DNA from 2 places in the Paenibacillus nanchangensis genome. Region 1 is predicted to be linked to the other one. Evidence: riboswitches for the same ligand, from Rfam matches in the RefSeq annotation. Region 1 holds a riboswitch; the other holds the start of a gene.

Region 1 (14,827 bases):
CGTGACTATGGCTGTGGCTAGGAGTGTGATTATGCGCATGCGGATGATCATGATTGTGCGTCCGCCCGTCCGCAAGTCCAGTGTGATCTTGAAGCTGGCCGCCTCTGTGATCATGCCCATGATGACTGTCTTCATGACTATGACCATGATGCCTGTCTCCATGATTGTCACCCGCAGAAGCTGCGGGCAGCCGCCGCCGTTTCGGTTTTACCTTCACATGCGGCTCGATTGCCGTAACGGACCGCTGCACCTGCTCCGCAGCCGTCTCCGGATCCGCTGACGACGTCATCACCAGCGTCTTGGTCGCAAAATTGACGGAGCAGGAGGCCACACCCTCCAGCTTGCTTACCTTGTGCTCAATCTTCATTGCGCAGTTGGCGCAGTCCAGACCTTCCAGTATCCACTCGCTCTTCTGAAGTTTATTTCCGGCGGTGCTCATGATCGGTCACAACCCTTCAAAAATGAACTATATATGAGCAATTATTCATATAATATCTTTACCCGTATTATATTCCCCGAATCCGAAAGGTGTCAACCGAACCCTGGACTTTGCGGGCTTTATTTTTCCTGACCGCCTCCGGAAATCGGCGTAATAAACTCAGCGACCTCTATCAGCCAAAACCTGCAAAAAAACAGGCCAACCGGAGATCCCGGATGGCCTGTTAAACCGCCCGTCGGGCGGCTGTGATTTCGTTTCCCTATTCGTGGCTGATGTGCTCGTGCGTCTGCTTAAAAATCTGCTCCACATGCGCATCGTTTAAGGAATAAAATACGGTTTTGCCTTCCTTGCGGCGTTTGACAATCCGCAAATTCCGCAAATACCGGAGCTGATGGGAGACCGCCGATTGTCCCATATCCAGCACGCGGGACAGGTCGTGCACACACAGCTCTCTCAGGGACAGTGCGTAAATCATCCGGATTCGGGTCGGATCGCCCAATGCCTTAAACAGCTCGGCCATCTTGTCCGTAGTCGTCCGGTCGGGAAGTTCGACCTGCAGGACTTCCGGGTCCAAGCCGCCGCAAGCCTTGTCGCATTCTTCGGTTGTCGCCGGTTCCATCGGTTCTCTCCTTCTGTCGGATTAATCGGCCCTTGGCCGACCTTGTGTCCCTATTATATAAAAGAAAAGGCCCCGGTGTCCATTCACCGGAAGCCCGGGCCGAATCCGTCTCCGGCCTGCCGTCTGCTTAGACGGCTTTACGTTTGAAGGACAAAAATCCTGCCCCAAAAAAGAGCACAAAGCTGCCCAACACCACAATCAGCAAACTCTCCAGCGGCAGATTAAACGCTCCAAAGTCCTGCTCGCCCCTCGGTATCATCGCCAGCATCGGCTGTGTCCACGGATAATAAGGTCCATACGTCGCAGAGTTGGCAATCAGCATGTTAGGGAGCGTAAAGCTGACATTCAGCGCAAGCGGAGCCGCGAAGCTGCTCCATGCTTGCGAGACCGCGAGCTGCAGCGCCGCAAGCGGCAGACAGGCTACCCAGCCGCCCAGCACACATTGCAGCAGCATCGTCCATGGAATCGCTCCTTCCACGCCTTTGGTCAAGCCGATTACCACGATCACCGCCAGCATCAGAAGCTGCGTACAGGCAAGCAGGAAAGCGATCATCAGAAACTTGGAAACATAAACGGCCGTGCGTGTAACGGGCAGCGATAACAGCTGCTTCCAGCCTCCGTCGGTATGCTCGTAGCGGCACAGCAGCGCCGCAAACAGCCCGGACAAGATCGGAAGCAGCAGCATGGCGTGCACCATCGACATCCCCCCGGCGGCCATTGCCCAGGTCAAGCCTACCTCCGACTCGTCCATCAGCAGACCTACAGCCAGAGACAGCAGCGGGCTGGCGAGAACAAGCAGCCACATTCTGCCCTTCGACATCTTGAGCCGTTCGGCGGCCAGAATTCTTCTGAACATTCAAGCCACATCCTTTCTGGCAAAATGCATCGCAAAGGGCAGCAGCAGCAGCAGACCAAGCGCGGCGCCTCCGCCTGCAAACCATTCCTTGTGCGGTCCCGACCAGGCCAGGGCCGGCCAGGCCAGCGGAATGTACTCCGACACCGCCCCGGCGAACAAGGAGAAGACCGCGGCAAATACGCCGATGGTTACAGGCCATCCTTGATTGCGGAAGGACAGCGACATCCAGAGCTGAAGCGAAACCGCTGGCAGCGCCGCGGCATAGCTCACGAATCCGAGCCGGATGAGGTCAACTACAGGCAGCTCGCCAAGCGGGAACCCAAGCGCCCATCCCAGCGCGGCGGCCGATACCGACAGCAGCACACAGGACACAGCCAGCAGTGACAAAGTAAGAATCAGCTTCGACAGGAACACTGAAGTGCGAGAGATCGGCAGAGCCAGAAGCTGCTTCCACGAGCTCATCTGATGCTCCACATTTCCAATCAGCGAACACAGCAGCGTCGCTCCCAGGAAAAGGGCAACCGGCACGAAATCGGCCAGATTATCCAGAAGCGTTCCCCACAAATCGTCCCCATACCTGTTCACGAGGTAATCGTAACGCAGACCGAAGTTCAGCGCCTGCATGGCGGCAAGGCCAAGAGGACCCAGGAAGACAAGAAACCATACGCCTTTGCCGCGGATTTTCAGCCAGTCGGCCGACAGCGCGCGTCCGATCATGCTTTCTCCCCCCCGACGACCTGCAGGAAAAAGTCCTCCAGCGACTGTCTCTTCTCCTCCACGCGGTACACGGCATGTCCATTTTCCACCAGCGATTTGACCAGCAGCGCCACTCGCGCGTCGTTCATCCGGGAGTAGTGCAGCGCCCCGTTCTCCACTTTTCCTTCGTAGCCTTTGTGTCTGGCGAATTCATACGCCGCCTGCGGCTCGGACACAATCAGCCGCATTTCCCCGGCCGCCCGCTGCTGCAGGCTGGCGATGGTATCCTGGTACACCATCCGTCCCTGCCGGATGATGCCGACCGTATCGGCCATCTGCTCGATTTCGCTCAGCAAATGGCTGGAGACCAGCACGGTGATGCCGTGCTCTGCGGGCATCCGCTTGATCAAACTGCGGATTTCCTGAATCCCCGACGGGTCCAGTCCGTTGGTCGGCTCATCCAGAATCAGCAGTTCGGGATTGCCGAGCAGGGCGGTAGCGATGCCAAGCCGCTGTTTCATACCAAGCGAAAAACCTTTGACCGGACGCTTCTCCTCACCCTTAAGGGAGACGATGTCCAGCACTTCCCCGATTCGCGATTTCGGCGCATCCAGAATACGCCGGACCGCCTCCAGATTCTCTATGGCCGATAGATGACCGTAGTAAGACGGAAACTCCACCAGCGATCCGACTTTACGCAAAATGTTCAGCCTGTCCTTGCGCAGGTCTTTGCCAAATACCCGGATGCTGCCTGATGTGGGTGCAATCAGTCCGAGCAGCATCCGGATCGTCGTCGTTTTGCCCGCTCCGTTTGGTCCAAGAAAGCCGTAAATTTCGCCTTGCCGAATATTCAGGTTTAAATTGTCGACCGCGGCCCGGCCCCGGTATTGCTTCGTCAATGCACTCGTTTCAATCACAATTTCGCTCATTGTCTTGTTCACCTCGGAAATAAGCATACCGCCCGAAGGTTAAAGACAAGGAGGTCCGAAGTTTAAATTTTGTTTAAATTCCCGGAGGATGAAAGTTCAGAGACCGCAGGACCGAAGACTTCAGGACCCGTCAGTGTTATGGCGGTCCCCTCCGGACCGGAATCAACGCTCCAGTGCAGATCCATGCGGGAAATAAGCACATCGACGATAGCCAGGCCCAGACCCGCCCCTTTGGCCTCTGAGGTATGCTGCATGCCCGGTCCCCGGTCCGAAATCACGATCCCCCGCCTTCCGCCAGTCTCCGTCAGCCGGATACCGACATATCTTCCGCTTCCGGCATGGCGGACGATGTTCTGGTAGAAGTTATCGAGAATACGCCGGAACCAAATAACATCGATCTGCCAATAAAACGGCTCGCCCCCCAGATCGATATCGATCTCAAATCCTTCTTTTTCCCATACCGGATACCAGGCTGCGGCGCTTTCGCGCATCAGCCGCAGCATTTCCCTGCTCTCCAGCGACAGCTTGATCCGGCCGGAAGACAGCAAATTGTAAGACAGCAGGTTGTCGATCAGCGCGCCGAGATCGGCAATCCGCTCGTCCATCAGCGCCAGCGATTTTTCGCCCTGTTCGGACAGCCCTTCCTTATGCAGACTGTGGACATGGCTTCGGATCACAGTCAGCGGTGTCCGCAAATCATGGGATAAATCGGCTACCAGCCGTTTGCGCAGTTCCTCTTCTTCCCGTTCGCGGCGCCGGCTGTCGGCGAGCTGGCCCACCATCGTGTTGAAGGACTCCTCCAGCATGCCGATTTCGTCGGGTCTCCCCCCCGGGATTTTTTCCGGAATTCCGTCCTCTCCCGGCAGCGTCATGGCCTGCTGCAGACGCGTCAGCCGGCGGCGGATGTGGGCGAAGAACAGCCAGGACACCGCCACAAACAAGACAAACATCACAAAAAACACCGCGAAATAAAACGAGTTCGGCGCAGTATTCATCGCGGGTTCGACACCAATAAGCGAGCGGCTGACCCGGATGGCCATGAACCCTTGTCCGGCATCCGGGCGGTCGCCGATAAATGCCACCGCCGTAAACGGGTCGCTGTTATAGCTGTCTTTCATAAACACAACCGCATCCGATGCCGACCACTGTTCGGGCAGAGACAAACCGGCTGATACCGGTTCCGCCGAAGCAGCCGGCTTGGGAGCGGGCACCATATGCCGGCGGGTCCGGCCGTCAGCATCCACCCAAAACAGCTCGGCATCCGCATATTTCCGGGCGAGTTGCTCCAGCCTTGCATCAACCTCCGGAGCGCTTTTGCCGCTTAACGCCAGCGCTTCCCGGTGCCACGCAAGCTCCAGCTCCTTGCCGGACGGATAAAGCGGATTCGCCTCCCGGGCGGACGGCGGGCCATCCCACACCATGCCGACAGCGAGGCTGTAAACCATGTAGCTTACCGGAAAAAACAACGGGAGAAACAGGAATGCCGATAATATAATCAGCAAATAACGGGAAAGGAGCGAACGCCGGAAACGGCCAAACCATCCGAAGCGTCTCATGCCCGGATCCGGTAGCCGACGCCCCGTACCGTTTCAATCACCTTGGGATCGGCGGGATCGGCTTCAATTTTTTCGCGGAGGTAGCGGATATGCACCATCAGCGTCTTGTCGCCCTCAAGATACGGTTCGTTCCAGACCGCTTCATAAATCTGTTCCTTGGTCAAAATCTGGTTTAAATGCCGCAGCATGTAGAAAAAAATCTGAAACTGCTTGCCGGTGAGCGCAATTTCCTCCCCGGTCCGGCCGTCTTCAATCCGGTTGTCGCCTTCATGCACAATTAAATGGCCGAGCCGTGTCGGCTCTGCGCTTCCAGCACCGCCCCGCCGCCGCAGCACTTCAATCCGCGCCGCCAGTTCATCGGGATGAAACGGCTTGGTCAGGTAGTCATCTGCAAACTGCAAACCCTGCAGCTTGTCGTCGATTGATGTTCTGGCGGTCAGCATCAGGATCGGCAGCTGCGGGTAGGCCCGTTTCAGGCGCTGGCCTACCGTAAATCCGTCCAGGCCTGGCAGCATTACATCCAGCACCGCAAGCCCGCACCCTTCCGCTTCCTCCACCGCCCGTTCTCCGCTTTGAAGCCAGCGGACCGCGTAACCGCGGTCGCGCAGATCATTAGTGACGGCGAGGCCGATTTCCCCGTCGTCCTCGATATACAATATCACTCCGCTCATTGCCAGTAACGCTCCTTTGTCCTATGTAATGAAACTCCCCGAAAGCTGGCGCCTTCAGGGAGTCGAATCCTTATGTGCATACTCCAGCAAACAGCCCGGTCGGAGGCTGCGGCTCCGGCCTGCCGAACAGATAACCTTGTCCCAGATGGACGCCGATTTCCCGGCACATCCGGAATTCTTCCCGCCGTTCAATCCCCTCGGCCAGCACGGTTCCGCCGAATGCCCGGGCTTTGGCGACGATGGACGCGATTTTTTCCTGCTTTCCGCCATCGGTATCGCAGTCCGTCACCAGACTCCGGTCAATCTTTACGTAATCCGGCTCAAGGCGGCTCATCAGCTCGACCGTTGAATAACCGGCCCCCACATCGTCCAGCGCCACCTGCACCCCCTGACGCCGGTATTCTGCAAAAATCCGGTTCAGGTGATCGATATCGTCGATTTTTTCCGTCTCCACCACTTCAAATACATAGTCTTCCGGTTTCTGCCCCAACCGGTCAATCGTTGCAAACGTATGAGTCAGGCAGTGCTTTGGATTATAGATCGACGAAGGGAGGAAATTGATGAATCTTTTGATGCCGGCGGGAAGATGCCGTGCGCCGCTTTCAATCGCTGAAATCCGGGCAGCCCGGTCCAAAAACGTGTGAAACCCCGTCTGGTGGGCAATCTCAAACAGCTCGTAAGGCTTAAACTCCGTTCCCCCTGGCTTGGGCCGCAGCAGCATCTCAAAGCCAGCGATCCGTTCTTGTTCATCCACAATAGGCTGCATATAGCTGCAAAATTCACGGTTCGCAATCAGTTCAACCAGATTCATGTTCGCAAACCGCGCCTCCAGTTCCGGCAGCGGGAACCAGCGCGGCAGCCCCGCATTCCGGGTGTCCCCGGAAATGGAGACCGAAAGCTCTGCCGCGCTCCCATTCTCCCAGGAACGGAGCGTGCGAAGGAGTGTAAACAGCTCTTCTTTTGAACTGTAGGGGATGCTGCCCGCATCCGCTTTCTGCCGAACCTGCCAGCCGGCATCAGCCAGCCTTATGCTGAGCTCCTGAGGAGATGGAAGCCAGCTCAATACGCCTTCATCTTCAATCGGGGGAACCACCGAGCAGCTTCCGCAGTCCATTCCCGTTCCTCCTTTGGTGTGTGGATGGTATATGTGCGACATCATTATACCATGTCTGGCACCGGACAAAAGAGTACGGATCGTGAATATCCGGTCCCGCAGCTGAACCGGCCTTCTGCGCGAATCAGGATGGCAAACAGCGCACAGCGTGAACGGCATAATTGGTGCGCGGCTGGCGGGAATGGCGCGGCTGACGCGAACAACACGGCGGGCGCGAACGACACGGCGGGCGCGAACGGGCATGGCTGGCGCGAACGGGCATAGCTGGCGCGAACGGCTCGGTCGGCGTGAACGGCGCGGCTGATGCAAACGACACGGCTAACGTGAACGGCGCGACTAGGCGCGGCCAGTCCGAACGGCAAAAAAGCCGGCGGCGGAGCCGGCCGGCTTGCTCCGCTTCTGTTCGGAAGCGGAACCATTTGTTTTTCATCTTTATCCTGGCGGTCAAGCGCCACCTTCCCATACTCCTTGTTCTCCCCCGCGCCCGCGGTACTCAATCCGCCCGGGCTTCAGTTCAAGAATTACGTAGTCCGGGTCCTCCGGGCCGCTGAACCATTTTTCCAGATCCTGATTCCAGACCTTGGAACGGAGACCTTCATCCTTCGAGACAGACGCGGTCGCCTCGATTTCGACCACATCCTTCGTGCCCCCTGCTTCGTATCCCAGCAGCAGATACACGTTGGGATTATTCTGAAGCTCCTCCACCTTGTGCGTTTTGCGGTCGGTGGCCAAATACACATTTAATCCCTCGTGATATACCGCCATATAACGCACCTTCGGTTTGTTTCCGGCTTCAACCGTTCCGAATGAGCCGTACGGATTCTCTTCAAGAGCGGCAACGATCCGCTGTTCCAGCGTTGCTTTGTCCATTATTTGATAGCTCCCCTTTCGCCTGCGCCGCTTCGGGCATAAAGCCGCGCAGCGCACCATAGTCTCCCTAGTAGTGTACCCGTTGCGGCCTGATTGAATCCGGGAATAACGGCAGGTTCAGGGTACTTCCTTCTCTAAACAGGGTAATAATAAAAAGTAACCTACTATGTATAAAAGGCGGGATTTCCTATGAACTCTAGCCGCGAGCCGGTCCTGCATACAGCGCTGTTGCAGTTTGTTTTCCCTTTTTCGATCCGGCAGGGCGAACGCAGCAAGCTGTTTTCGCATTTGGAGCATCATGGCTACACTCCATTTTATCTGCACAAAAAAGAACTGGAAGACGCCTATTACGGCGAAGGATACTGCGTTTCCCACGAGCGGATGGAACGGTCCTATCTTCCCTTTGCCGCGCATGTACTGTTTCCCCATGAGCCGGATAACGAGGCTTTTACGCGATATTCGCGCAAAGAAACATTGGAGGGCATGCTGGAAACGCCGAATCTTCAGCTGCCATTTCGTATCCTGTCTACAGATGTCCTGCTTTGCCCGTTTCGGGTGGGCTTTGTGACGGTCCGTATCGATATCAGCCGGGACGGCCTAACCTTCAGCCAAGCGATGGAATTCGCCGACCGGTTCCGGATGCTGGAGGATGTTTCCGAGGAAGACAACCACACCCGTATCCGCGAGGGAGACCGGAGCTTCCGCCAATCGGAGGATTTTCTGTTTAAGCATGTAATCGACGGGCTGGAGCCGTTCCTGGACCGGTCCGATATGACCGGCGCCTACTTTGAGACACTGCCCTTTTTTGTGGACGAACGGATGATGGTTCAGGCTTTCTACGGTCTGGAAGAGGAGGCGGAGATCGATGAACAGCTGCGGTTCCGCGCGGGTCAGATGGATGGAATGGATTTCGAAGGACGACCTTACATAAGCGCAAGCGATCCGGAATATATCGCGGATTATACCAAACGCCACGGCTACACCCGCTGGGCGCCGGACACGCATTATGTGATGAACGAGCAGACATTCTGCTGCCTGAGCAAAGCGGAGGGGGAGACGGCGCGGAAATTGGTCAACCAGATGTACGGGGAGTATTATTACGGGCTTCTGCTTAATATTTTTCATAAAATCGTTTTGCTCAAGCTGGCCAACATTCATGCGAAGCTGAAAGTGGAAAAAGACTACGAAGAGGTGGAAGAGCTGATTGTGGCTATCAACAAATTTTCGGCCAAATATTATTTTATGGAGCTGATATCCCAGTCGCAAGGACGGGAGCTGTTCTATCAGGTGCGGCAGGTGTACGGCAACGACAAGCTGTATGAAGAAGTGAAACAGACGCTCGATGATCTGTTCCAGTACCAGGATAAATTCAGCACCAACCGGCGCGATCAGATGCTGATGATCCTTACGCTGTATTCCGTGGTGGGCGGTATTTACGGGATGAACCAGGTCATTGAAGACCTGAAAGGCGATATTGACTGGAGCAAGCTGCAGGGGTATTCCCTCTTCGAATATCTGGCTTTGTTCGTGACCCTCAGCGGCATTGTCATCGGCATTGGCATTACCGTACGTGAAGCCGCGCGGGCTCTCCGGAACCGGCGCAAACGCCGGAAATCCCCCAGCAAGGAATAAGCGCAACGTCAGGGCAGCAGTTGCTCCAGCGCTGAGCAGGCATCCAGATAAGCGCCGCACAGCTGCGGCAGTTTGGCGCCTGCGGCCGGACCGTCTCCGTGATGCGCCGCGCGCTCAATATCAGCGCAGAGCGAAGCAAAATAATCCGCTCCGAGACCCAAGCTCCCGGATTTGAGACTGTGCGCAATCCGGCCCGTCTTCGCCAGATCCCCGCCCGCAAAAGCCGCTTTAAGCTGCTCCAGCCGGGACGGCGTGTCCGACTTGAACATGTCCAGCAAAGAGCGCAGGATAGCCGGCTCTTCATCTCCGTCCAGCTCCAGAATTCCTCCGGCGGTCTGCATGTTAAGGACCGGCGCGGTCCGGGGAGCCGCCCAGCGTTCCACAATCTCGCGCAGCCGGTTCAGCTTAACCGGCTTGGCCGCCCAATCGTCCATTCCCGCCCGGAGGCACCGCTCGCGCCCTTCCTCCGTGGCGTCGCCCGACAGGGCGACGATTGGCGTCCGCAATCTTCCCGCGGCCGCCTCCAGCTCGCGGATTTGCTGCGCCGCTTCCGGGCCGTCCAACTCCTCCAGCTGGCTGTCCAGCAGAATCAGCGCGTAATCCTCCTGCTTCCAGGCCTCCACGGCTTCCCGGCCGCTTTTCACCCTCCGCACTTCACCGGCGCCGAGCTTTTTGAGCTGCGCCGCAAGCAATTTGGCGCCCAAATCTTGGTCTTCGGCGAGCAGTATCGCGGGCAGCACCAAAAGCGGTACGGCGTCCTGCTGTGGCGCCCGGTTCTCCTCTCGAACTCCCGCGGCTCTGCGCAGCGGAAGCTCGAACCAGAAGGTCGAACCTACTCCGAGTTCGCTGTCCACGCCGATTTGGCCTTCCATCTGCTCCGCCATAGCCTTGGTAATGGCGAGCCCAAGGCCGGTGCCTTCGGATGATACGCCTTCACGCCGCTGCGCCTGTGTATAAGGCAGGAACAGACGCTGCATATCCACGGAAGAAATGCCTACACCGGTGTCGGACACCTCAAACCGGAGACGCTGCGCCTCTTCACTTTCGGACCCGACGCTTATGGTTACAGCAATCTGCCCGTTATTCGTAAATTTGACGGCATTATTGATGAGGTTGATCAGCATACGGGTGATTTTTGCCCGATCGCCCATCAAGCTGTCCGAGACGCGATCCTCGATCCGGCACCCCAGCTCATTGCCCCGCTGCTGTGAGGCAGGGCCCAGCAGCCGGCATACATGGTCCAGCACGGTGCGTATATTCATTTTTTCCACATCCAGAGCCAGGCCGCCTGCTTCAAATTTCGCCAAGTCCAGCAGATCGTTGATCATCCGCAGCAAATAATCAGCGGACTCCCGGATCACGCCGACATAATCCAGCTGCTCGTCCGATAAAGGCGAGCCCTCCAGCAGCTCAGCCATTCCAGTGATGCCATTCATCGGGGTTCGTATTTCATGACTGACCATGGACAGGAAATTGCTTTTCGCCCGGTTGGCGCGGTCCGCTTCCTCCTTGGCCGCTTTCAGCTCTGCGTTGCTTTTGGCCAAAAGCCGCTGCGTGGTGATGATCTCGTTGTTCATCGCGGAGAATTCGGCAAGGTTCTGCTCTTCCCGCTCCCGGCCCAGCACAATCTCGCGTACCAGTCCCTCGATGGTCTTCCGCAAGCTGTCGATTTCCTGCTGTTCGTCTTTCACGCGTTCCCCACCTTTATCTCGGCATTTGGCCTGTATCTCTTACAGCGGCTGTTATGAGTAGCCTCCTCCCATAACAGCACAAGCTGGTACACCAGCTTCGGACGGGACCAGACCGGGCGGCCTCAATGCAATCTACCGCTCCAGCCTCCCGGCCGTTCCGGTCAGCCGTTCCGCCGCTTCGATGGCGCCTTGGGCATCAGGCGCATAACCGTCCGCGCCCACTTTGAACCACAGCTCCCGGTCAATGTTAAAGGGGAGACCGCCCACCAGTATCTTCACATTCCGTGTTTCTTCCGCGTTACGGATACGCTCAATGAGCCGTGCGACCAAGGTAATGTTGTAAGTCATTGTGGCGGAGATTGCCACAACATCCGCCCGCTTGTCAGCCAGAAACCGGATCAGTGCGGCTTCCGGCATATTGGCGCCAAGATGATAGGTATTCCAGCCTTCCATCTCAAAAAAATCGGCGACCATCCGCAGACCGATTTCGTGCAGCTCCTCACCGACCCCGGAAGCGACCAGCGTCTTTTTCCCCTGCTTCGGGGCTTCGATCCAGTTGGGATACAGCTGCGAAATAATGCTTTGTGTGCAGGCAGTGCAGTAATGCTCCTGCGCGACAGTAATCTCCCCTGTCTGCCACAGTCTCCCGATTTCATATTGAGAAGCCTGGAAAATATGCATATAGATATCCCGGATTGGCACGCCCTGCTCATACAAGCCGGCCGCCAGAACGGAAGCTTCCCTTCTTCTTCCGCCAAGCAGATGTCCGAGGTATTCCGCCGCTTCCCCGCCATAAGGCTGTCCGGGACGGATGAAGGGCAGCGGGTGTTCCTTTGTGTTCACCTGATGAATCCCCATGTCCAAGTAGCTGAGTATCAGCTTGAGATGCGGTTCTTCCACACTCTGAACCACCGCGTCCCGAATCAAATACAGGTTGATCAGCAAATCCTCGTCTGTCACCTTATACTGAGCCAGCAGCGTCTTCAGCCAAGATATATATTGGATGAACAGCAATGGGCTGTCCATCGACACGCTCTCTGCCAGGTAGCGAAGGTGGTACAGCGAATCCTGTCTTGTTCTGAGCCGGCCGAGCGGACCGAAGCGGTCCACCAGATCAGGCTGCCGTTCGTACTGAAGGTCCGTCACTTTCCCGGCCACCCGGTCTGCAATTTCATTCAGTACCGTTCCGGCTTCACGTTGTGCTGTCTGCATCCTTCTTCCCCTCCCCTGCCGCAAAATGAGAGCACATTATAGGAGCATATTATGAAAACATATGAGAACCTATAAAAACACATATTTTTTTATTATATTATAAGATTTTGTCGAAGCCTAATTTACAGGGAGAACAATTTGTTCCATACCTCCATAAAATCTCCACCCCCTCTGGACAATCGGCGGGCGGACGGCTATAATACAGCGTGAAGTAAGCTGTACCCGATAACTTCATAGACCAGGGGTGCTGGATAACGGCCGGCTGAGATTGTATCCCTTAGATACTGACCCTTATACCTGATCTGGATAATGCCAGCGTAGGAAACGACGGAACATACGGCCCAATTAGCAGCCGTAACTTTTCCGCGACACCAAACGTCCCGATCCGGGGCGTTTTTTTATTTTCCTTACGAATGTAACGGTCCCTGTGGGACCGGCAGGCAGGTAGCGTATGAAGCCGGGATTATCGCCGGCTGTCGTGAGGACGGTCAACCGGCCCGCCAAAGGAGAGAGAAAAATGGGAGTCAAGACATTAGCCCGTCTGAGCCTTACGCTCGTGCTTGCGCTGGGACTTGCAGGCTGCGGGGCAAACGGCGCTAACGGAGGGAACAACGGAGGCGCCGCCAGCGGTGCGGCTGGCAGCGGTGGGGGAACAGCCGCCAGCGCCGCTCCGGAACAAACCTCGGCGCCGAAGGAGCTGACCAAAATCAAGGTCGCTTTGGACTGGACGCCAAACACAAATCACACAGGATTGTATGCAGCTCGGGATCTGGGCTACTACGAGGAAGAAGGACTTGACGTTGAAATCGTGCAGCCCGGATCCGCCGGATCCGATACGATGGTCACCTCGGGCGAAGCTGCATTTGGCGTCGGCGTACAGGAAAACCTGACCCTGGCCCGTCTGCAGGGCGTCCCGCTGGTCTCTATTGCCGCAATCATTCAGCATAATACGTCAGGCTTTGCGGCTCCGGTCGACCGGGGAATCAAGTCTCCCAAAGATTTTGAGAACAAAACTTACGGCGGTTGGGGTTCTCCGGTAGAAGCTGCGGTCATGAAGGCGATTATGGCGCCGGAAGGCGGCGATGTAAACAAGGTCAAGCAGATCAATATCGGAGAAGCCGACTATTTTACCGCGGTTAAACGGGACATCGACTTTGCCTGGATCTTCTATGCATGGACCGGAATTGAAGCCGAGCTGCGCGGCGAACCGCTGGATATGCTGTATGTGAAGGACTATGCGCCGCAGCTGGATTATTACACACCGGTGCTGATGACGAGCGAAAAAGAAATCGCCGAACGTCCCGAGCTGGTCAAAGCCTTTTTGAAAGCGACCTCCAAGGGCTACCAGTATGCGATCGACCAGCCGGAGAAAGCGGCGGAGCTTCTCAGCAAGGCGGTGCCCGAGCTGGATGCGAAGCTGGTGCTGGCCAGCCAGAAATGGCTGAGCCCGAAGTACAAGGATGATGCGCCCCGGTGGGGAGAGCAGAAGCTGGAAGTGTGGAAGGATTACGCCGACTGGATGTACGGGCTGAAGCTGCTTGAGCAGCCGCTTAAGGCGGAAGAAGCGTTCACCAACGAGTTTTTGCCGGAGTAAACAGCGGTTATAAAGGGGGACAACTCCGCTTCCCTGTATTCTTTGAACTTATCAATCTCCTAATTCGAAAGGATGAGCAATCATGGCCAATACGCTGCTGAGCATTCAAGTTATTCCGAAAACCCCAAATAATGAGGATTCCATTCCCTATGTGGACAAAGCGATTGAAGTCATCCAGCGCTCCGGCGTAAAACATCAAGTGAATCCGCTGGAAACGACAATGGAAGGCGAACTGGAGCAGCTGCTTGATGTCGTACGCGAGATGCATGCTGCGCTGATTGAAGCGGGCAGCCCAAGCGTGATTTCGCAGATCAAGATCGCCCACAACCCCAAGGGGATCAGCATGGAGAAACTGACGGAGAAATACCGGCCGTGAGCCGCTATTGGAAGCAGATCTGGCCGCCCTTCGTGGCGGTCGTCTTCTTTTTGGGACTTTGGCAGCTTGCGACCGCCTATTTTGACATTGAAGACTGGATTTTGCCGAGTCCCGGAGACATTTACCGCGAAACCTCCAACGGCGGCCAAGGTCTGTGGGAACATACGCTGGCTACACTCCGCCTGACGCTGACGGGGTTTCCGATAGGAACAGGCGTGGGCATTGTCTGCGCAGTACTGCTCCACCTGCTCCCCTGGGTCAAAAGAGCGTTTTATCCGCTGCTGATCCTCAGCCAGAACGTGCCTTCCATCGCCCTTGGCCCTCTGCTTGTAATTTGGTTCGGATTTGGACTGCTGCCGAAAATCGTGCTGATTACCCTAGTCTGCTTTTTCCCCGTCGCCGTAGCGATGATGGGCGGATTGAATCAGACCGATGCGTCCATGATGAATTATATGAAGATGGCGGGAGCGGGCCGCTGGCAGATTTTCACCAAGCTGGAGCTGCCCCATTCGGTGCCGTCCCTATTCTCGGGCATTAAAATATCCGCCTCTTATGCGGTGATGGGAGCGGTG
Region 2 (14,827 bases), on a different contig from region 1:
TGCGCAACCAGCTGAAAAATCCGCTGGCCGATCCGCTGCCGGTGCTGCTCCTGCATGTCCGCCGGTTCCTGATCACGACTGAAAATGAAATCGCAATTGAAGACCAATCCGGCCAGCGGCTGGCGTTGGGCCAGACCTCAGTGGTGCAACGGGATACCGTGCCGCTGCTGCAGCTGCTGGATGAAGAGCTGCGGGAGGACGCATGCCTGCTGGCGGCGTTTGAGCATCAACCGGGCAGCGGACGGCTTGTTGCCCAGCCGCTTGCCGTCGTCAAAGGCAGCCGCCGGATTCGCCTGCTCTAAAACGGGTAGAGGCGGCAATCCGTCCCAATCATCAGGCTGCCGATTTGATGCAGAAGGGCACTTGATGCAGAAGCGCACAAAAGCGCCAGAGGCGCTTATAGAAAGACAGAACCAGCCGACAGGAGGAAGATCTATGAGCACACCATTGCTGCAGGAACTCCAGCAGGAGGTTCGCAGATTATATATCGCGGGGAGCGAGCTGTCCGCCGGGGATTTCCGGCTGAAGCGGCTGCTGCCCCGGTTTGAACAGTTGGGCGAAAAAGCCCCCGTATTCGGCAAGCTGGCCGAAGGAATTACGAAGGTGATCGCGGAGAAAAAGCCGGAAGAAGGCGGCGCGGAAGCGCTGCAGGACCTCCAGCTGCTGCTGGGCTCGGTGCTCCGCACCCAGGGACAGACGGCGCCGGCCGGGGAAGAGCGGGAATGGCCAGGCTCTCCGGCCGGGCTTCAGACCAATCAGTCGTACCGGCGGGTGACCGAAGTCCAGACGGCGTTGTCCACCACAGGCAGCGGCCGCTACGAAGTTGTAATCGAAGCTTTCCCGGCAGGTGTATTCGCCGATTTGCGGCTGCTTCCTTATGTGATAAAAGCGTTAGGCGATCCCTATGTTGAAATTGCCGAGTATGTGGCGGAGAAAATTTTGCCTTCGTACGGGCCGCAGATCCTGCCTTTTCTGATTGGAAGCTTTGACCGGAATGGCGGCAAGTCCGAATACCGCAAGCTGCAGGTGATCGGCCGGCTTGGAGGCGAGTCGGTGCTTGATTTCGTTTATGGTGCGGCTGAAAACGGCTCGGATGAAATCCGCGCGCTTGCGATCGAACTGCTGGCCGGCAGAGAGACTTACCTGGAATCGCTGCTGGCATGGTCCCGGGATAAAAAGAAAACGGTCCGCGAAGCGGCTTACCTGTCGCTCGCTCAAGGCGGCAGCCCGCAGGCGGAAGATCGCCTGGCCGAGGCATTCGCCGGCAAAGACAAGGATTTGGTTGCCGATGCGCTCCATCGTTACCCTACGCCGAAGCTGGCCGGCTGGCTTGCCCCGCAGCTGGAAGAGCTGGTAAGGCAGGGGCTCGAAATTGAGGACAAGAAACAGGCGAAAACATTAAACTCGAAGCTCGAGAGTGTGCTGACCGCGCTGGGCAGCGTACGTGGACCTCAGCTTGATGCGTTGGCCCGTTTCATAGCGGAGCATGCTGCCGTTTACACCTCGCTTGGCTGGCTGGAGGTGACGGATTACTGCGCGGGTTATGTTGAAGCCTCCGGCTCGGAGGAAGGAATGGAGCTGCTCTCCAAACTGGAGGAAGAGAACGCGCGGTATTTATCCAATACCTTCCGTCTGGCTCATCAGGTGCTGCCGCCGGAAGAATTGTATGAGCGCTACGTGGGCTCCACAACAAGCAAACTGAAAGGCGTCATTTCCAAGAAAGCGGTACAACGCGAGAAGGAGCTGCTCCAAACGGTCGAGCGCATGGTGTCCGAGCATGCGTATGTTCCTTTTGACGCGGTGTGGCGCAGTGAATACCGGAACGATTCCTATTACCGGAATGTACTGGCTTCAACAGAGCGGATTCAAGAGAAATGGGATCCGCGCTGGCTGGACTGGTTCATTTCCCGCGACATGCTGAAGCTGGTGTGCGTGTTTGCAAGACCGGGCCACGAAGCCGCGGTGAATTATCTCCGCGAGAAGCTGAAAAAAAATCCGGAATTCCGGAATAAGTCCGGTGCTCTGCTCCTGGAAGGCCTGGAACGCGCGGAAGCGCCAAAGGAAGAACGGCATGAGCTGCTTGTAGCAGCCATCGAAGACAAACGCAACGCTACCTCTTACCAGTTTGAGCCGTTTGTGTTCGAAAAGCTGTGCGAGCTCCCCGATGGATATGCGGACAGACTGCAGGCAGCTTTGTCCTTATACCGCTACGAGTGTGTCAAGCAGCTGGAATATGTAATCGACAAGATGCGCGGCCGGCGCGATTAGCCAATAACGTAAGCTAAGAATTCGTACACGGTAAAGATAAACTTTGAACAAAATGAGGAGATGAAGGCATGGCAAAGACGGCAAAAGCAGCACAAACAGATCAGACAGAAAACCGGATGCGGCTTCCTGCGGAAATATTGTACAAGGAAGAGCTTGAAGCGCTCCGCAAACATGACACCGGGAACGTACCGGCAGGCTGGCAGATGTCGCCGCGTTCTGTGCTCACCTTCATCTGCGGCGGCCAGGCGGGCGGAATGGAAATTACGCCAAAATACATCGGCAACCGGCGGCTTGTAGAGATGGCGATTGCGACACTGGTCACCGACCGGGCGCTGCTGCTGATCGGCGAACCGGGAACAGCAAAATCCTGGCTGTCCGAAAATCTAGCCGCTGCAGTGTGCGGCAATTCCGGCCGGGTGGTACAGGGAACGGCAGGAACGACGGAGGAGCAGGTCCGCTACTCCTGGAACTATGCGATGCTGCTCGCTAATGGTCCGAGCCAGGAGGCCCTTGTCCAAAGCCCGATTATGCGGTCGATGGCAGACGGCGGGATCGCCCGGTTCGAGGAAATTTCGCGGTGTGCTTCCGAGGTGCAGGATGCGCTGATTTCCATTTTGTCGGAGAAAACGGTGACCGTACCGGAGCTGGGCACTGAATTAAGCGCCAGCAAAGGTTTTTCCATGATCGCAACCGCCAACACGAGGGACCGTGGCGTAAATGAAATGTCCGCCGCCCTGAAGCGGCGGTTTAATATCATCGTGCTTCCGGCGCCTTCGGACCTGTCGACTGAAGTCGAGATCGTGAAGAAGCGGGTGCGCGAAATCGCTTCTGCTTATGATTTGCAGGCGGCTGCGCCGGCCGACGAAGCGCTGCTGAAGGTCGTGACGATTTTCCGGGAGCTGCGGACGGGCATGACGCTGGACCGCAAGGAAAAGGTAAAATCGCCTGCCGGCGTCATTTCGACTGCCGAAGCGATTTCCCTGCTGACGAACAGTATGGCGCTTGCCGCAAGCTTTGGCGGCGGCGAGTTGACCGATGCCGACCTGGCGGCAGGGTTGCAGGGCGCGATCGTCAAAGATGACGACAAGGACCGGCTGGTCTGGAAGGAATACCTGGACCATGTGATGAAGAAACGCGGCAGCGAATGGCGCGGTTTGTATGAAGCCTGCAAGGAGATGAACGGATGAGTCGGCAGACGTCCTCTTCCCAGCTTGAATCGCCTTACGTCTTTGGCGTAAGACATTTGTCGCCGGGCGGGGCGCGGCATCTGCTTGAAACGCTGGAGACCATCCGGCCGACCTGTGTGCTGATCGAAGGGCCGTCGGATGCCAGCGGCGAAATCCCCCACCTGACCCGGCCGGAGACAAAACCGCCTGTGGCGATCCTCGCTTTTACCGAAGAGCTGCCGGTCCGGACCGTGCTGTGGCCGTTTGCAGTGTATTCGCCGGAATATCAGGCTATGAAATGGGCAGCGGACAACGGCGCGGCCTGCGCGTTCATCGACCTTCCGACTTCGGTTGTTCTTGCGCTCGGGCAGGGCCGGACCCATCCGGTGGAACCCGCGGGGGATAACGGCAGCCCGGCAGAACCTGGCTGGGATAGCCAAGATCCGTCAAAGCGGGAAGAATCGGTATATAAGCGGATTGCCCGCCTAGCAGGAGAAGACGATTACGAGACGTATTGGGAACGGAATTTCGAGCATAACGGCAGTGCCGGAGCCTACCGGACCGCACTTCACGCGTTTTCTGCTTCGCTTCGTGAACTGACCGAGGAAGCGGAGCGGATCAACGAGCAGCAGGAATTTGCCAAAAACGCTGTGCGTGAAGCCTATATGCGGCGGCAGATTGCCCATTTTATCGCTTCAGGCCATGAGCCGGGCAAAATTGTGGTCATCTGCGGCGCTTACCATGCCGCCGAATTGGAACACACGGACGGAATCATGAGCGACGAGGAATTGGCACTTCTTCCGGCCGTATCTTCCAAGCTGACGTTGATGCCGTATTCCTATTACAAGCTGTCCAGCATGTCGGGCTACGGCGCGGGCAACGAAGCCCCTTATTATTATCAGCAAATGTGGGAAGCGATGACGGAAGGGACGCCGGAGGATCTGCCCTACCGCTACCTCAGTTCCGCCGCACGGATGATGCGGGAGCGGGGGACGCACCGTTCCACGGCTGAAGTGATTGAGGCGGTCCGGATGGCGGAGTCGCTTGCGGCGCTGCACGGCGGCAGCGCCCCTGTGCTGAAGGATTTGCGCGACGCTGCGCTTACGCTGCTTGGCCGGGGCGAGTTGTCCGCCGTGGCCGACAGCCTGGCCCGGCTCGACGTCGGAACGGCGATCGGAGAGCTGGCGGAAGGTGTCAGCCAAACCCCGATCCAGGATGATTTGAACCGCCAGTTCAAACAGCTGAAGCTGGAAAAATACAAAACCCCGGTTGCCGCCGATTTGCCGCTCGATTTACGCGAGAACCGCCGCGTGTCTTCTGCGGAGGCAGCCTACCTCGATCTGAACCGGTCGTTTTTGCTGCATCGGCTGGTTCTGCTCGGCGTTCCGTTTGCCGAGCGCAAGCGGCTTGCGGCCGATGCCGCCGCTTGGAAGGAAGAGTGGGCCGCTAGATGGACACCGGAAACCGAAATTCAGGTGGTGGAAGCAACACTGCTTGGGGAGACGGTTGAACTTGCCGCCGCTTACGTATTGAAGCAGCGGCTGGAAGCCTGCGCCTCCGTGGCGGAAGCGGCGTCGCTGATCAGGATTGCCTGTGAATGCGGCATGACCAAGCAGCTCGGCGAGGCGGTCCATACACTGCAGCGGCTTGCAGCGGACAGCCGGGATGTCGTTCAAATGGCATCAGCCGCTTCGGGGCTGTCGGCGGTTATTGGCTTTGGCGATATCCGCAAGATTGACACCGCACCGCTGGTTCCGCTGATGGAGCAGCTGTTCCACCGGTCCGCGCTGTATTTGGTCGACGCCTCCGGCTGTAATGATGAAGCTGCTACCGGCATGATCACGGCGATGAATGAGTTAAGCGCCATTGCGTCCGCCCATCATGAAGCGGTGGATGAGGTGCTGTGGGAACAGGAGCTCGGCGTGCTGGCCGAGCGGGATGACCGCAATCCGAGATTATCCGGATTTGCCTGCGCCATCCTGATGGAGCGCGGCAAACTCAGTGCCGAAGAATGCGGGGCGGAAGTGTCGCGGCGTCTGTCGCCGGGCATCCCGGCTGAGCTGGGAGCCGGCTGGTTTGAAGGGCTGTCCCTGCGCAACCGTTACGCCCTGCTGTCGCGGATGAGTTTGTGGGAACAGCTGGACAGCTATATTGCTTCACTCGACCGGGAGCAGTTCATGCGCGCATTGGTGTTTTTAAGGAGAGCGTTCAGCGCATTTTCTCCCGGGGAAAAAATTATGGTTGCAGAGCTGCTCGGCGAGCTGTGGGGGATTCATCCGGAGGAGGCGTCGGTCCTGCTTACCGACGAGTTGAAGGAGGAAGAAAACCAGATGATAGACGAACTTAACGATTTCGATTTCGGGGACTTTTAATATGGCGGATCAGGCACAAGAACAGGCACAAGAACAGGGACAGACACAAGAACAGGCACAGGCACAGGCGATCCGCTGGAGGCTGGTGCTAGGGCAAGCGGCCGAATCAAGGCTGAATGAATGCGCGGGAGGCGGCGTAAGAGAGCTGTCCGAGGAAGAACGGATTATGGATGAAGCGCTCGCGGCGATTTACGACGAGTCGACGGAAGGAGCTGCTACGGGGTCGGGCAGAAGTGCAGGACGCCAGGGCGGCACTGGACCGTCGGCCCCGCGTTTGTCCAAATGGCTGGGCGATGTCCGGTCTTTATTTCCGGAAGACGTTGTCTCGATCATCCAGCAGGATGCGATGGAGCGCAAGGGATGGAAGCAGCTGCTATTTGAGCCGGAACTGCTGGCAACCGTCAAACCGGATATCCAGATGGTCGGCACGCTGCTTCAGCTGAAAGGCAAGATACCCGAAAAAACTAAGGAAACCGCCCGCATCCTGGTCAAAGAGGTGGTCGATGAGCTGGTGAAGCGGATGGAGCAGGACATCCGCAGGGCGGTTACGGGCGCGCTGAACCGGCGGGAGCATACACCGCTGCCTTCTCTCAGCGGAATCGACTGGAAACGGACGATCAGCCGCAACCTGAAGCATTACGACACCGGGCTGAAGCGGATTATTCCCGAACGGTTTTATTATTTTGACCGCTCCAAGCGCAGTAAGGAATGGACGGTCATCGTTGATATCGACCAAAGCGGCTCGATGGCGGATTCGGTAATTTGGGCGTCCGTCATTGGTTCGATTTTTGCTTCGATTCCCGCGCTGGAGACGCGGGTGGTGGTATTTGACACTGAGGTGGTCGATTTAACGGAGACATGTGCGAACGATCCCGTCGATATGCTGTTTGGCGTTCAGCTTGGCGGCGGCACCGATATTAACAAGTCAGTGGCGTACTGCGAGCAGTTTATTACCGAGCCGAAAAAAACGCTGTTTATCATCGTATCCGATCTGTACGAAGGCGGGAATCAGTCCCGGTTGATCCAGCGCATGCGCGAGCTGAACGAAGCGGGCGTGCGCACGCTTGGACTGCTGGCGCTGTCCGACCACGGCAAGCCGTTTTACGATGAACGGCTGGCGCGGACCCTCAGCCGGAACGGAACACCCTGCTTCGCCTGCACCCCCGGCAAACTGCCGGAGCTGGTGGAAGGTGCGCTAAAGGGGCTTGACCTTGCCGAGCTGGCTAAAAAGATCGGCACGATGTGACCGCCACCGGCACTTTGGCATGAGACAAACGGGATGATGGCAGTAAACCGTGCGGAGCAATAGTGTATATCCAAACGGTATAACGGCAGCCAAGCGGAATGGCGCCAAACCAAACGCAATGGTGTCAAGCAAGCGAACAAGAAGAGGGCGGACCCAAGTCGTTATACGACTTAGGGACCGCCCCTTTTGCTTCATGCTCAGTTTGAATTGCGAAACCGAACCCCGCTTATCCCGAGTAGGTCTCCGCCAGGGTGCGTTTTACATCAGACAGCAGCGTTTCCGCCGCCTGTTCCGGTGCAGGCGCAGCTGCGATGGCGGAGATGACCGACACGCCGTCGGCTCCCGCCCGGATGACCGGTGCCGCGTTCTCCAGCGTAATTCCGCCAATGCCGACGACCGGGATATTGCAGCCCTCCGCACGCAGGGAGGCGATAAAGGAAGTGCCCTGCACGGCGCGGGCATCATCCTTCGAGGACGTAGGGTACACCGGTCCGATGCCCAAATAATCGGCACCGTCGCGGATGGCACGGTAAGCTTCGTCTAGGTTATGCGCGGAAACGCCTACAAGTTTGTCCGGTCCAAGCAGCCGACGGACCTCCGCGGCAGGCATGTCGTCCTGGCCGATATGCATACCGTCCGCTCCGGTCTGCAAAGCCAGGTCGAGATCGTCATTAACGATAAACGGCACGCCATGCCGGCGGCAGATCGCCTGCAGCTTGAGGGCCAGCTCCAGCTTAGCCGTTCCGGTTAGTGCTCCCGCCCCTTTTTCCCGGAATTGAAACAGCGTTGCGCCGCCGCGGAGAGCCGCCTCAAGCACCGATTCCGGTGCAGCGGCACAGTTTGGACTCCCCATGATAAAGTAAAGCCGGAGCAGCCGGCGGACCGAATGGGAAGAGAGGCGTCCCGCTTCCGCCAGAGAAGAATAACTGAGGACGTTGATGCCGGTGCCGGACGGCACGTCCGCTGCCCATTGCTGTTTTTTACCGATGTTCATTGCACACTCCCCCTTAGCAGCTTGTATGCAAAATGATTGGTTGGCCCGTGTCCCGCCCCGATTTCAAGCGGATGTTCAATCGCCGACTGGATAAAAGCTTTGGCTGTCGCGCAGGCTTCCTTCACTGTCTGCCCTTTGGCCAGCTCAGCCGCTGCTGCAGCCGAAAAGGTGCAGCCTGTGCCGTGTGTGCTGCGGGTATAAATCCGCGTGCCTTCAAGCCGGTGGAACGCCTCCCCGTCATATAAAAGATCGGCGGACAGCCTGTCGTTGTCGTCATGTCCTCCTTTGACAAGAACATGACGCGCTCCCATCGCATGAATGGCACGAGCGGCGTCCATGCGGTCTTCCCAATTGTCGATCCGGCGGCCGGTAAGCAGCTCCGCTTCGGGCAAATTGGGGGTTACGAGCAAAGTGAGAGGGAGCAGGCTCGTGGTCAGCGCCTTCAGCGCCTCCCGCTGCAGCAGCGTCTGCCCGCCTTTGGCGACCATAACCGGGTCCACCACCAATCTGTTCCATCCATACTGGCGGATTTTTGAAGCTACAATTTCAATAATTTCCCCGCTGAACAGCATGCCGGTCTTAACCGCTTCGGGCGAAAGATCTTCCCCGATGGAATCCAGCTGCCGGGCGACAGCTTCCGGTTCCATCGGATAGACGCCTTGAACGCCAAGTGTGTTTTGTGCCGTCACCGCCGTCACGGCGGACATTCCATATACGCCGAGCTCCTGGAATGTTTTGATATCCGCCTGGATACCGGCACCGCCGCCGCTGTCCGTCCCGGCAATTGTCAGCGCCTTGGGTATGCTCATCCCCATATCACCGGCAGCTGTGCCTGCGCAATATTCGCCCGGCGGCTGCATTCTTCCGGCGTGATGCGCGCCAGCATATTGAGGAACTCCACCTGGAAGCTTCCGGGCCCGCGGTCTCCGGCGGATTCTGCGGCCAGCTCGGCGGCAGCGGCGTAAACAGCCAGCGCTTCGGCGGCCGCTTCCAGCGGGTGGTTTTCCGCGACAGCCAAAAATGCGCCAACCACTGCGCTCAAAAGACAGCCTGTCCCGGTGACCCGGGTGAGGATCGGATCGCCGCCCCGGATCAGATAAGCCGTTTTGCCGTCGCTGACCACGTCTTCCGCTCCCGTGATGATCACAATGCAGCCGAGCTTGTTGGCCGTGCGTACAGCCAGGCCCAGCCGGTCGCCGTCTCCGTCACCCGCGTCAACGCCTTTGATGCTCCACTGTTCGCCGATAACATGCGCGATTTCAGCGACATTGCCGCGCAGGGCCGTCAGCTTTAACTCTGCGATCAGCCGGTGAGTCACTTCCGTCCGGTAAGGCGTGGCTCCCGCGCCCACCGGATCCAGCACAAGCGGGACGCCGAGCTTGTTCGCGGCTTGGCCCGCTAGCCGCATCGCCTCAATGGTCCGGTCGTTTAGCGTCCCGATATTCAGCACCACCGCGCCGGCCAGGGCGGCCACGTCCTCCATTTCCTCGCAGGAGTCCGCCATAAAAGGGGAGGCGCCAAGCGCAAGCAGCCCATTAGCCGTAAAGTTGGCTACGACAATATTGGTAATGTTATGAACTAACGGATTGGCTTCTCTAACCTTTTTTAAAAAATTCATCAAAAACCCTCCTTAGGTAGTTATAAAAAGACTGAACCGAAGAAAAACAGGTAAGACCTAGCTGCCCCTGCGGCGAAAATCGGACTCCGGCTATGGTTCCGGCTATGGTGTACTAGGACTCACAGACTTGCCGAAATTGGACTCCTGGTTATGGTGGCTTGGACTCACAGACGTGCCGAAATTGGACTCCAGGTTATGGTGTGCTTGGACTCGCAGTTGTGTCGAAATTGGGCTGGCTGATATGCCGAAATTGTACTTCCGGTTGGGCGAATGTCCCCCCCAGTTGCACGAACTACAATAAATTAACAAAAGCTTCTTCAGCTTTGCCAGCTTCGCCAAGCATGTCGTTTTGCTTCAGCCACTCCGCCACACGATCCCATGAAGCCTCATCCTGGTACCCGAAAGGCTGCGAACCGGCATCCATTAGCGGCAGCAGGATCTCCAGGCTTTTTTGTTCAATATCCGGATCCAGCGGGGAGGTCTGTTCTTCATGCTTTAGCAAAAGTTCCAGCGCCTCTTTGGGGTGATCCCGTACGTACTGCTGCCCTTTGGCTGCGGCTTGCATAAACCGTTTTAGAAGTTCCGTTTTCGTATCCACTGTCCGGTCGCTGGCCGCAAACACCAGCTCGTAATAATCCGGCACCCCGTATTCCGCAGGATTCAGCGGTCGTACAGAATGGCCTTCCTTCTCCAGCAGAAGCCGCTCGTGATTGATGAACCCGCCCATGATCGCGTCCGCTTGGCCTGTCGACAGTGAAGGAACAAGGTTAAAGCCGATGTCGAGCAGTGTGACCTGTTCAGGATCGCCGCCGTCCTGGCGGACCATTGTGCGGACCATAGCTTCATACAGCGGAATCGAGGAGTAACCAACCGTGCGGCCCGCCAGATCCGCGGGACGTTTAATTCCGCTGTTCTCCAGCGTCATCAGGTGATTCAGCGGATGCCGGACCACCGCCCCAACCGACTTGACGGGAATCTGTTCTCCGCGCGCCATTAAAATCTGCGGCTGATAGGTTAAAGCGAGATCGATTGTGCCCGCTGCGGCCAGCCGAAGGGCATCATTGGTTTCCGCCGGCATTTTCAGTTCAACTTCCAGACCTTGTTCCGCAAAAAATCCTTTTTCCTCAGCCGCATAAAGGAAGGTATGTACCGCGTTCGGATACCAGTCCAGCATTAAGGTGAGTCGTTCGGGCTCCGTCTGTGCGCCGGACGCGGCTGGGCTGCCGTCCGTGGTGTCGGCTGCCGCTGCCTCCGCCGCCGGTACTCCCGGCGCTTCCGATAACGCTGTGCCGGCGGACGCAACGGGCGAAGAGGCGGAACCGGAGGCAGCCGAGTTCCCCGAACCGGCGCTTCCGCAGCCGGCAAGGAGAAGAACGAGCGATAGGAGCAGGAATAAAGGCCGAATTCGTTGTTTAATCATGCAGGGCATCTCCTTTACTTTGAAGGGTTGTCAATTTAGGCTGTCGTTTGCGTTTGCGTGTTCCGGGGAGAAGACGCTCAAGCAGGGAAAAAAGCAAAAACAGCACAAGTCCGATCGCGGACAGCAAAACTACGGCGGCAAACATAGAGTCCGTATGCAGATTGCCGGCCATCCGGCGGCTGTACAGCCCCAGGCCTTCAGTCCCGCCGAGCCATTCCCCGACCGTCGCTCCAATCACGCTGTAGACACCGGCCAGCTTCAGGCCTGAACAAAACGACGGGAGCGCCAGCGGAATCCGCACATGCAGGAGCCGCTGCCGCCGCGTGGCGCCCATTGTCCTCAGCAGATCGTCATAAACCGTGCCGCCAGCGCGGAGCCCGTCGTACACGCCAACGACAACCGGAAAAAAAGCGGTCAAAAACACAATGGCGACTTTGCTCCACAACGTGTAGCCGAACCACAGCACAAATATGGGGGACAGCGCAATGAGCGGCAGCGTTTGGCTGACTACAATCATCGGGTATACGGCCTGCCGGAGACGGCGCGATTCGTATATGCCAACGCCCAACAGCACGCCAAGCACGACGGACAGCAGCAGTCCGGTGAACACCTCGTTTAAAGTGGCGGCAAGATGCACGCCAAACAGCAGCCCGCGATCCTCATATAATGCGCGTGCGATGGCTGTAGGAGCCGGCAGAATGAAATCAGGCACACGTCCGCTCCGAACCGCGGCCTCCCATACGCCTAACAGCAGTAGGGACAGCAGTAAAAAGGGGAGGTACGGTTTGCACCGGACCAGGCGGGTACGCCATTTATTCACGCGCATACAGCATCCCCTCCAGTTCGGCACGAAGTTCCTGGCTGCGGGAAGTGAACACCGCCGCCGCGGTTCGCGGCTTGGGCAAATCAATGTGCAGCTCCTTCACCGGCTTCCCGGGCGATGCCGGCATCACGAGCACCCGGTCGCTGAGCAGCACGGCCTCCTCCAGATCATGGGTGATAAACAGCACAGTGAGATTTAATTCACTGAGGAGCGGCAGCAGCCAGCCGTGCATTTCCCGTTTGGTCATGGCATCAAGCGCGCCAAACGGCTCGTCCAGGAGCAGAAGCTCCCCGCCATGCATCAAAGTGCGGAGCAAAGCGGCCCGCTGCCGCATCCCGCCCGACAATTCATCCGGGTAGGCGTTCACGCGCTCCCCGAGGCCAAACCGCTCCAGCATCCGAAGCACATTTTCCCGTGCTTGCTTGCGGTCGCCGCGACGCACCATGACCGGCAGCAGGCAGTTGGCGAGTACCGTTTTCCAGGGCAGCAGCAAATCCTGCTGGGGCATGTAGGCAACGCGTCCGAGCCGGGAGCCGTCACGCCCGTTCAGCAGAATGGTTCCCGATTCGGGCTCCAGGAGACCGGCCGCCAGCTTGAACAGGGTGCTTTTGCCGCATCCGCTGGGTCCGACGATTGAAACAAACTGTCCCCGGGAAATATGCAGGCTCAGATTTTTGATAACGGGAGCGGCAGGGGAAACGTAAGAGTAAGAAACTTGATGAACTTCGATCAGCTTTTCAATTGGACATCCCTCCAGGCCTACGCGACAAAAAAGACCCATCCTTTCCCAGCGGGTCAGGACGGGTCTTCATATACAAGCCGGCGCCGCCGGCAATCTATTGGCGTCGTCTCTCAAGAAGCTCCACTTCCCTCCGCTGGTATGATCCAGATCAGGTTCCAAGGGTCCGAAGCGTGCGCTTCGTCTCAGCCGGCCGGCTCCCCTAGTGAATGACAGGTCTATTCGGTTAATAAACGCTTTTTACTATACCATATTATGTCTGGTTGTAAAGGGCCAATTTGAAAAAAGCGGCTGATGAAGCCTCGACGTTATACGCCTTGCTCGCCTTGTGCCGGAACGGTTCCCGCTTAAGGCTGCGGATGCTGCTTCAGATAATCAAGCGCGTTGTACAGCATCACCGCTGCATCTGCCCGGGTGACGGATTCCTGTGGACGGAATTTGTTGTCATCGTCCAGGGTAATGACGCCCCGGGAAATTGCGCGCTGCACGCTGCCTTGGTAATCCGGTGTCAGTTGATCTTCGTCCGCGATGTCGACAGGATTAAGCTTGACCATTGGCAGTCCGCCGGCTTTTTGCATCGCCTGATCCAGCAGGTGGATATACATTTCTCTGGTCATCGGCGCGGCAGGATCGATGTCTGCGGGAATGTTCACTTCGTTGTAATGAACGTTTAAAAACGCCTGCGCATACCAGGCTTTATCGGGCACCCGGGTGAAGATATCGCTTGCGAGCGGTGCCTTGATAAAGAGGATAGAGGCCAGACTGAACTGGAAGCCTTCGGAAATAAGCTGAATGCCTTGGCCCGAGCTGAGTGCGGCGTCCGGCAGGAAGCGGGAGCCGTCAACTCCTTTGATCACACCTTGCTCACGCAGGGCTTCAATTTTGGTTTTGCCTTCTAAGGAAGCGATGTCGCTAAAACCCGAACCCGCCGCATGCAGCGAACCTCCGACAATCCCGGAGAGCAAGGCAAGCGATAGCGCGGCGGCGAAAACACGGTGTTTGGTTGGCATAGTAGGTCACCTCTTATACAGGAGTGCAGACGGCCTCGGCCTGCCTGCCTTACTCCCCTGACGGCCCAAATGCAGGAAAGGTTGCAGGCTTGCAGCCCGCTGTGGGTTAGGCTGCTGTCGCTGTAAGCATTCGTTGTTCGGGCGGTTCATGAACACCAAGAGCACCAAGAGCACCAAGAGCACCAAGAGCACCAAGAGCACCATGAACACCATGAGCGTTCCGTTCCTCTCCGCGGTAGGTTATGATGTAGGGTACCTTGCAGCATCGCTACACTTACCTCGCAGCAGTACTCCGCTGCCTTTTATTCGGTGACCGGAATATAAATTTTCATCCGCAGCCGATCAGGATAATGGGAAGCGAGTACATCTGTTACTTCATAATCGGGTCCTTCGCGCCGCTCATATTTGGAGGATGGCAGCCAGACACCGTAAATATAATCGCGGACATCCGGTACGGCCGCAAATGATTGAACTTTGAAGACGGCGTATAGTCCGCCGGGGATAGTGATTTTGACATATCCCTCGGGAGCATCAGCTTCCGGGCTTGTTTCTTCGCCAATAACAAATGAGAAATCGCCGTTGTCCGCAAAATGGCACGCCGCACCAACATTCATATCAGGCGCGATTTTGCCCGGAATGTTGGCAAACCGGCCGTTCCGCCCGAAATCGTCGTAGAAGCCGGGGATCGCGGAATAGTGGCGGTCATCATTCAGATTGGTGCGGTATTCCACCCCGATCACTGTTTTGTCTGCAAAGTTGTGAAAATCAGGTTTGTCGATAGACAGCTCGCTGCTCCGGCGCGGCAGACTGCCGGCGTCCAAACGGATCGGCGCAATTCCGCCAAAAGCCGGCTTGTCCTTACGGAATTTGCCGGGTGTGGAGCCGGTAAAGCTCTCGAATGCGCGGGTGAAAGCCTCCTGTGAGCCGTACATTGCGCCGACCGCGGCGTCGAGCACGCCGATGTCCTGCTGCTGAAGCCGGGCCGCAGCCTCGGTCAGCCTTCTTTTTGTGATGTACTCCTGAACGGTGTAGCCTGTAATGGCGAGAAACAGCCGCTGAAAATGAAAAGGGGAATAACACGCGTTGTCCGCAATCGCGCTGATGTGCAGTTTTTGATCCAAGCGGGATTCGATATAATTTACCGCTTCCTGAATCCGATGATAGGTATCCA

Evidence for each region. A riboswitch is a leader RNA that binds a small molecule or an ion and turns the genes downstream of it on or off. The one in region 1 is predicted to bind thiamine pyrophosphate.
Region 2: linked by a shared signal. The riboswitch ahead of ACE6ED_RS27175 (ABC transporter ATP-binding protein) and the one ahead of ACE6ED_RS17185 (ABC transporter substrate-binding protein) in region 1 are both predicted to bind thiamine pyrophosphate.

What each region holds. Positions count from the first base shown of each region.
Region 1 covers NZ_JBHOFD010000020.1:120,301-135,127, forward strand. The annotation lists gene ACE6ED_RS17120 (heavy metal translocating P-type ATPase) at 1-439, opposite strand, end outside; gene ACE6ED_RS17125 (ArsR/SmtB family transcription factor) at 699-1,058, opposite strand; gene ACE6ED_RS17130 (ABC transporter permease) at 1,186-1,914, opposite strand; gene ACE6ED_RS17135 (ABC transporter permease) at 1,915-2,631, opposite strand; gene ACE6ED_RS17140 (ABC transporter ATP-binding protein) at 2,628-3,539, opposite strand; gene ACE6ED_RS17145 (HAMP domain-containing sensor histidine kinase) at 3,602-5,095, opposite strand; gene ACE6ED_RS17150 (response regulator transcription factor) at 5,092-5,766, opposite strand; gene ACE6ED_RS17155 (EAL domain-containing protein) at 5,837-6,880, opposite strand; gene ACE6ED_RS17160 (hypothetical protein) at 6,914-7,144, shown strand; gene ACE6ED_RS17165 (pyridoxamine 5'-phosphate oxidase family protein) at 7,325-7,750, opposite strand; gene ACE6ED_RS17170 (hypothetical protein) at 7,940-9,382, shown strand; gene ACE6ED_RS17175 (ATP-binding protein) at 9,391-11,073, opposite strand; gene ACE6ED_RS17180 (cobalamin-dependent protein) at 11,206-12,285, opposite strand; TPP riboswitch at 12,516-12,627, shown strand; gene ACE6ED_RS17185 (ABC transporter substrate-binding protein) at 12,803-13,879, shown strand; gene ACE6ED_RS17190 (thiamine-binding protein) at 13,962-14,255, shown strand; gene ACE6ED_RS17195 (ABC transporter permease) at 14,252-14,827, shown strand, end outside.
Region 2 covers NZ_JBHOFD010000050.1:21,676-36,502, forward strand. The annotation lists gene ACE6ED_RS27125 (SWIM zinc finger family protein) at 1-302, shown strand, start outside; gene ACE6ED_RS27130 (HEAT repeat domain-containing protein) at 436-2,268, shown strand; gene ACE6ED_RS27135 (ATP-binding protein) at 2,337-3,455, shown strand; gene ACE6ED_RS27140 (DUF5682 family protein) at 3,452-5,806, shown strand; gene ACE6ED_RS27145 (VWA domain-containing protein) at 5,808-7,052, shown strand; gene thiE (thiamine phosphate synthase) at 7,279-8,046, opposite strand; gene thiD (bifunctional hydroxymethylpyrimidine kinase/phosphomethylpyrimidine kinase) at 8,043-8,855, opposite strand; gene thiM (hydroxyethylthiazole kinase) at 8,852-9,664, opposite strand; gene ACE6ED_RS27165 (ABC transporter substrate-binding protein) at 9,957-11,084, opposite strand; gene ACE6ED_RS27170 (ABC transporter permease) at 11,077-11,910, opposite strand; gene ACE6ED_RS27175 (ABC transporter ATP-binding protein) at 11,897-12,688, opposite strand; TPP riboswitch at 12,758-12,860, opposite strand; gene ACE6ED_RS27180 (S-layer homology domain-containing protein) at 12,994-13,656, opposite strand; gene ACE6ED_RS27185 (AraC family transcriptional regulator) at 13,959-14,827, opposite strand, start outside.